3 regions of the Metabacillus sp. KH_069 genome follow, and region 1 is predicted to be linked to each of the others. Evidence: riboswitches for the same ligand, from Rfam matches in the RefSeq annotation. Region 1 holds a riboswitch; each other region holds the start of a gene.
The links. A riboswitch is a leader RNA that binds a small molecule or an ion and turns the genes downstream of it on or off. The one in region 1 is predicted to bind cobalamin.
Positions count from the first base shown of each region.

Region 2: it holds a riboswitch for cobalamin, as region 1 does, so the genes downstream of both, AC3ISE_RS14180 (DUF4430 domain-containing protein) here and AC3ISE_RS10500 (cob(I)yrinic acid a,c-diamide adenosyltransferase) in region 1, are expected to answer to the same signal.
Region 3: it holds a riboswitch for cobalamin, as region 1 does, so the genes downstream of both, AC3ISE_RS04190 (ribonucleoside-diphosphate reductase subunit alpha) here and AC3ISE_RS10500 (cob(I)yrinic acid a,c-diamide adenosyltransferase) in region 1, are expected to answer to the same signal.

Region 1 covers NZ_CM174460.1:2,117,980-2,120,245, forward strand. The annotation lists gene AC3ISE_RS10495 (cobyric acid synthase) at 1-865, opposite strand, end outside; gene AC3ISE_RS10500 (cob(I)yrinic acid a,c-diamide adenosyltransferase) at 849-1,397, opposite strand; cobalamin riboswitch at 1,528-1,711, opposite strand; gene AC3ISE_RS10505 (Dph6-related ATP pyrophosphatase) at 1,778-2,266, opposite strand, start outside.
Region 2 covers NZ_CM174460.1:2,835,195-2,837,460, reverse strand. The annotation lists gene AC3ISE_RS14185 (ATP-binding protein) at 1-797, shown strand, start outside; cobalamin riboswitch at 888-1,089, shown strand; gene AC3ISE_RS14180 (DUF4430 domain-containing protein) at 1,300-1,710, shown strand; gene AC3ISE_RS14175 (ECF transporter S component) at 1,725-2,240, shown strand.
Region 3 covers NZ_CM174460.1:813,266-815,531, forward strand. The annotation lists gene AC3ISE_RS04190 (ribonucleoside-diphosphate reductase subunit alpha) at 1-893, opposite strand, end outside; cobalamin riboswitch at 1,076-1,258, opposite strand; gene dat (D-amino-acid transaminase) at 1,506-2,266, shown strand, end outside.

The sequences.
Region 1 (2,266 bases):
TATTCACATCAGGCTCAAGCCTTAACGGATCAATATCTGTAAAATTTGATAATCTTGGGTAACTAAGAACCGCCACATCCAGCTCTGCATCGTGGTTGGTGCCGTTTGAATACTGGCTTAAAACAAGAGAATCCTCCCCTGCTATTTCCAGGTCCGGCAAAAAGGGAACAACTCCAAGTACCGGAAGCCCTGTATATTCTTCAAACCAGTCCAGTCCCGGCTGAAGCAGAGATAGATCGCCTCTGAATTTATTGATGATCACCCCGATAATCCGGTTCCGATCCGCCTCGCTCAGCAGCTGCAGGGTCCCGACCAGGCTGGCAAAAACGCCTCCTTTGTCAATATCTCCGATTAAAATCACTGGAGCCTCTGCGATTGCTGCTACTCTCATGTTCACAAGCTCACGGTCATTTAAATTCACTTCTGCAGGAGAACCTGCCCCTTCGATCACAATGACTTCGTATTTGTTTGACAGCTTCATCAGCGAATCCTTGATCGCCTGAAGCCCTAAATGATAAAAATCCTCTCTATACTCGGTTGCCCTCATATTTGCATAGGGCTTCCCATGAAAAACCACCTGAGATTCCATGTCTTTTGATGGCTTGATCAAAATGGGATTCATATCAGTCGTGGCTTCTATTCGGGCAGCCTCCGCCTGAATTCCCTGAGCCCTTCCGATTTCCTTGCCATCACTCGTAATATAAGAATTCAGAGCCATATTTTGCGATTTAAACGGGGCTGTTTGATAGCCGTCCTGCCTGAAAATCCGGCAGAGTGCTGTGACGAGCATGCTTTTTCCTGCGTCAGAATGTGTCCCTTGAATCATGAGTTTTAATGCGTTTTGTTCTTCAATATTCAATTCCATAAATGGCATCTACACCTTCTTCGTAGTAGTGCTTTTCCACATTGATGACAGACACAAGATCCGCGATTTCTTTTATTTCTTCTTTTGCATCTCTTCCTGTCAGAACGATATGAACGTGGGTCGGGCGGTTTTGAATCGTATGTATAACATCCTCTATTGGCAGAACGTCATCAACCGGGAACTTCTGAATAGCTAGCGCATTATTGATTTCATCAAGAATGACAACATCATACTTGCCGCTTACTATCTTTTCTTTAGCTATACTCCAGGCTGATTTTAACGCTTTGCGGTGAACATCAGGTGTTTTTGTCCAAGTGAATCCGGCGCCAAGCTGATGGATCTCTGCACCGTTGAGTGTTTCAAGCACATTTTTTTCACCATAGGTTCTTTCGGGTGATTTTATAAATTGAAGGATGGAGACTTTCATTTCTCTTCCGATTGACCTGACAGCAAGACCGATGGCCGCTGTTGTTTTTCCTTTGCCGTTGCCCGTAAAAATGAGCACTCTTCCTTTTTGATCATTTCCTGTCATTCCCGCATCTCCTCTTTTTGTCTATAAACATAAAAAAGACCTTGAACTGAATAGGAAGTCAGTCAAGGCCTTTAATAAGCAAATTCTTACACACTAAGGGTACCTGACTTATTTTTCCCACCGAAAAACAAGCAATCAATCTTTAAAAGCAGGTCTCCTGGCTTCACGCTTCATTTTCTATTGAACCTTCCCAACTTAAAAAGTCAGTGGCATCTCAATGGAATCTGCGCTTACAGTAGCGGGGGCTGCACCGGATTTTAACCGGTTTCCCTATTATCCTGATTTCATCAGGCACTTTTAAAGAATCATATTTTTTTGTTCATTGTAATCTATAAAAATGGAAATGTCATCAAAATCTTTTTTCTGAAACGTCAGTCAGACTATTTCACGATGAGGGTTAAACCTTCAAGCTCCAGACGCGTCATAGTTTCCATTTGTGTTTTCTCGCCAAATGTAAGCTGGATTCGCTTTTTAAATAACGGGCCATCATACACAAAGGTATGATATTCTCCTGCCTCACCCATAGGACAGACAGGCTCGGACTTCATTTTTTCAATTAGCTGCTGATCAATTTCCTTGCCAAGCCATGTTTTATCAAGCACATCATCCTGAGTTCGGATGATGACTGCTTTGTATCCGCTATTTGCAAAAGCTTGAAGGGCGTGCGCTGCTTCCTTCTTCTCCATCCAGAGCGGATACAGTGCTTCTAACCCGGCAGAGTTCGCTGCATTCTCTCCCCAGCTGCGGTGTTCATCAAGATACAAATCTCCGAAAGCTGCACTTGTAAGATGATAGTTTTCCTTCAACTCTCTAAGTGAATCTATAAAACTTTGAGTATATCCTTTAAATGTGCATCTAATAAAATGCAC
Region 2 (2,266 bases), 720 kb from region 1:
GCTGGGTGATGGTCATGAGCCCTCTATATAACCAGTCTTATGTAAGGGGCGCAGTTGCTGTTCTTAGGGATATGACAGAAGAAAGAAGACTCGATAAGCTCCGTAAAGATTTTATTGCCAATGTCAGTCATGAGCTGAGAACGCCGATTGCCATGCTGCAGGGATACAGTGAAGCGATTGTCGATGACATTGCAAGCTCTGAGGAAGAGAAAAAAGAGATTGCTCAGGTCATCTATGATGAATCACTGCGCATGGGAAGACTTGTTAACGATTTGCTTGATCTTGCAAGAATGGAAGCAGGACACATCTCTCTTAATTTAGAGCGAATCTTGGTTCATGAGTTTATTGAGAAAATCAGCCGGAAATTCCAGGGACTTGCAAGAGACAAAAAAATTACGTTAACCTCCTCTTTTTCACTGGATGATCCTGAGTTTGTCCTTGATCCGGATAAGATTGAACAGGTTTTGACGAACCTTGTTGATAATGCGATCAGACATACCCAAGAAGGGGGATCTGTTGAAATTCATGTTCAAACCGTTGCAGGCGGCATGAAAATTGACGTAAAAGATACAGGAACGGGTATTGTAGAAGAGGATTTGCCTTTTGTCTTTGAACGTTTTTATAAAGCGGATAAAGCAAGAACAAGAGGTCGTTCGGGCACTGGACTTGGCCTTGCGATTGCAAAAAACATCGTTGATGCCCATGCAGGCACAATTAATGTTCACAGCAAGGTGAATGAAGGGACAGCGTTCAGCTTCTATTTGCCTCGAAAAAGCGATGTTTCTGATAGAACATGACGAAAATTCTTGTTTCATAAGAAACACCGAATGAAATTTCTGTTGAAGACCTCAGTCGTTTTATGTAAAATAAGACTGAATTAATAAAATCGTATACTTTGAGATATAGGTGCTTTACGCTTAATAGGGAATCAGGTGAAATGCCTGAACTGTCCCCGCAACTGTATTTGCCGACGAAACTTTGTCTAAACCACTGTATAATCAGATGGCTCTATTGCTGTTTATTATATGGGAAGGTTCGAGTGGAGGATGACGCAAAAGTCAGTAGACCTGCCGATATCTCTTACATTGTTTGTATTCTTCGGGGCTTGAGCATAGAAACGGCAGGATTTATGTTTCTTTGCATACAATCCCAATCTATTTATGCCGTTTTTAAGCCCATCTTAGGAGATGGGCTTTTTCGTATTTCTCAGGATAAAAAGATCAAGCTCCAGAGCCTGACTTCCGTGAAGTGTTTCATGATCCACTAAATAGATACATACAGAAGAAGGAGAGATTAGTTGTGAAAAAATTAATAAGTTTACTGTCCGTTTTCCTTTTAGCGCTGCTTGCAGCTTGCGGAAATACAGCGGAGGAACCGAAGAAAGAAGCTCCAAAATCTGAACAGGCTGCTGATGAAGCAGAAGAAATGAAAGCTGCTGTCACACTTACTAAAAATGAAATGGCAGAAAAAGTAGACTCTAAAGAATTGGCTTTTGAAGAAGGTCAGACACTGATGGATGCAATGAAAGCGAATTTCAAAGTAGAAGAATCTGGCGGCTTTATCAGCGGAATTGATGGAATCATGGCAAGCGATGCGGATAAAACTTACTGGCATTTAATTGTTAATGGAGAAGACGCAATGACGGGTGCTAATGAAATCGAGCTGAAAGATGGAGATAAAGTTGAGTTCGATTTAAGAAAATATGAGTAATCCTGGAGAGCGCTATGTCGACTAGAAGAATCAGTCTGCTTTCGCTGCTGATCGCACTATCAGTTGTTGGAAGAATGGCATTTCAATTTGTGCCGAATATTCAGCCAATGACTGCCATTATTCTCATCACTTCAATATTAATTGGCCCTGTAAATGGCATGATTGTAGCCGTTTTAGGGTGCTTCCTGAGCAATTTGCTGCTCGGGATGGGAACATGGACAATCTGGCAAATGCTCGCATGGGGCATTCTCGCATTGATATCAGGTCTTTTAGGCAAATATGTGAAATCAAATCGTCTTATCATCTTTACACCCATTTCTGTATTAGCAGGATACCTATTCGGGTTTGTTGTTTCACTGAATATGTTTGTCTTGACTGACCATGGATTCGCCTATTATCTTGCTGGTCTGCCTTTTGATACAGCACATGCAATCGGAAATGGCATTTTCTTTCTTTTGCTATACCCTATCATGAGAAAAACGTTTGAGTATTACTTGAATAAGAAGGATTATGGCGTAACAATGCAATAAGAAAAATGGTAAAATAAAAGAGCGAT
Region 3 (2,266 bases), 1.3 Mb from region 1:
ACTGCCGTATTGTTCAGCTGTTTCATCCACGGGATTACGCCGGAAGAGACTCCTTTAAAGCCTTTAATGTCACTGCCTCGGCTGCGGATCTTTCCTAGATAAACTCCGATGCCTCCGCCAGATTTTGAAAGATTTGCAATATCTGTATTGCTGTCAAAGATGCCTTGCAGACTATCATCAACTGTATCTATAAAACAGCTCGACAGCTGGCCGACAGGCTTCCCTGCATTTGATAATGTCGGTGTAGCAACGGTCATATACAGATTGCTGAGAGCCCAGTAAGCTTCTTTGACAAGCTGAAGGCGATGCTCTGTTTTTTCATTGGCCATAAGCGTCATGGCGATGACAAGATAGCGTTCCTGCGGCAGTTCAAATGTTTTTTTATCAAAATCTCTTGCTAAATAGCGGTCCGACAAGGTGCGGAGTCCAATGTATGTAAACAGCTTGTCTTTTTCCGGCTGAATGATTGATGAAAGGCTTTGTATTTCTTCGTCTGAATATGCGTTCAGCAAATTCGGACTGTATATGCCCTTATCAGTCAGTGTTTTAAGTAAGTTCAGAAACGAATCATATCCATTTGGCTGATTGCGGTTGAACGCAGCTTCCTTATATAGCTTTCTTAGATAAATGCGTGCACAAAAGTAAGTCCATTGAGGTTCAAGCTCACTAATATTGGAGAGACCTTCGAGAATAAGGAGATTGGAGATTTGGGATGTTGTATATTCACTGCGGCCTTCGATGCTTTGTACAATTCTTGTGCTGTAAGCATCCAGGTCAAGCTCTTTGAAGCCGTGTCCGATTTCATCTATGAAGTCTCTTATCCGTTTTTCTGAAAATGGGGCTTTTTCAAGTGTCAGTTCATTAAAAATAATTGTTGCCATTTTGGTTGCCATTTGACATCCTCCTAAAAAATAATAAAGCGCAAAGGCTTTAATCAGCTCTTGATTGTGTGATGTTTATACCTAAAAAAAAATCCGCTCATGGGATCATGAGCGGATCAAACGATAGAATAAAAGGATACAAGCAGTCCTGTTATTAACCATCGTTTCATCTCCTCAGTCCCCGAAGAATTCGAAACTATAGCAATCAAATGGCAGGTCTCCTGACTTGTGATCATTCTGCGCTGAGTCCTTCCCATACTTCAATCTCGTACAGTGGTATTCCCAGTTCGTCACACTTACAGTTGCGGGGACAGTTCCGGATTTGCACCGGATTCCCTTTTAAGCCAATAAATTGGCACCTTTGCTTGCTGTTGTTTTTCAATATGTAGTATTGCGATTTTGATTTTTTATCAATATCTTGTGTTTGTGGATAATTTCATCATAATGGACAGGAAAAGAAATTTCAACTGAAATCTGTAAAAAAACAAATAAAAAGATGAAACCATTTTACAGACCAGCGTGTTTCATCATAACATAGAGAGAGGAAGTTTTTCATTCAATCACATGTAATAAAATCGATTTATTTCAGAAAACAGCCTTCAATCTAACCAAAGGAGCCTTCATATGTACATACTTTTAAACGGTGAATTTAAGCAGAAAAACGAAGTATCCATTGATTTTGAAGATAGAGGATATCAATTTGGGGATGGCGTGTACGAGGTAATCAGAGTATATAATGGCTCGTTTTTTGCGATGAAAGAGCACATGGAGCGATTTGTCAGAAGTGCAAAAGAGATTAAGATTGTACTTCAGCATTCAGCAGAAGAATTAACAGGAATGCTGAATGAACTCATCCATAAAAATCAGGTGCAAGATGGTGCTGTTTATATGCAAATCACACGCGGGGTAACAGGAAGGAAGCATCTTTTTCCGGGAAAAGACGTTACTCCTAAGATAGTAGCCTATCCAATTCCTTGCTCAAAGCCTGTAAAAGAGCAGGAAAAAGGCATTAAGCTGTATCTTATTGAAGATATCCGCTGGCTGAGATGTGATATCAAAAGCCTGAATTTGCTTGGGAATGTTCTCGCCAAACAGGAGGCTTACGAAAATGCAGCATACGAGGCTCTGCTTCATCGCGGTGAGCATATAACGGAGGGTTCTTCGTCTAATTTTTACGGTGTAAAGAATGGGACCATTTATACACACCCTGCGAATCATTTGATTTTAAATGGTGTGACTCGCATGAAAGTTGCAGATCTTTGCAGAAAAAACGGATTGACGCTGGCGGAAGAGAGATTGAAAGTAGACGACCTCAAAACGCTTGATGAAGCGTTTATTACTTCTACGACGAGTGAGGTCATACCAGTCACGGAGATTGATTCCAT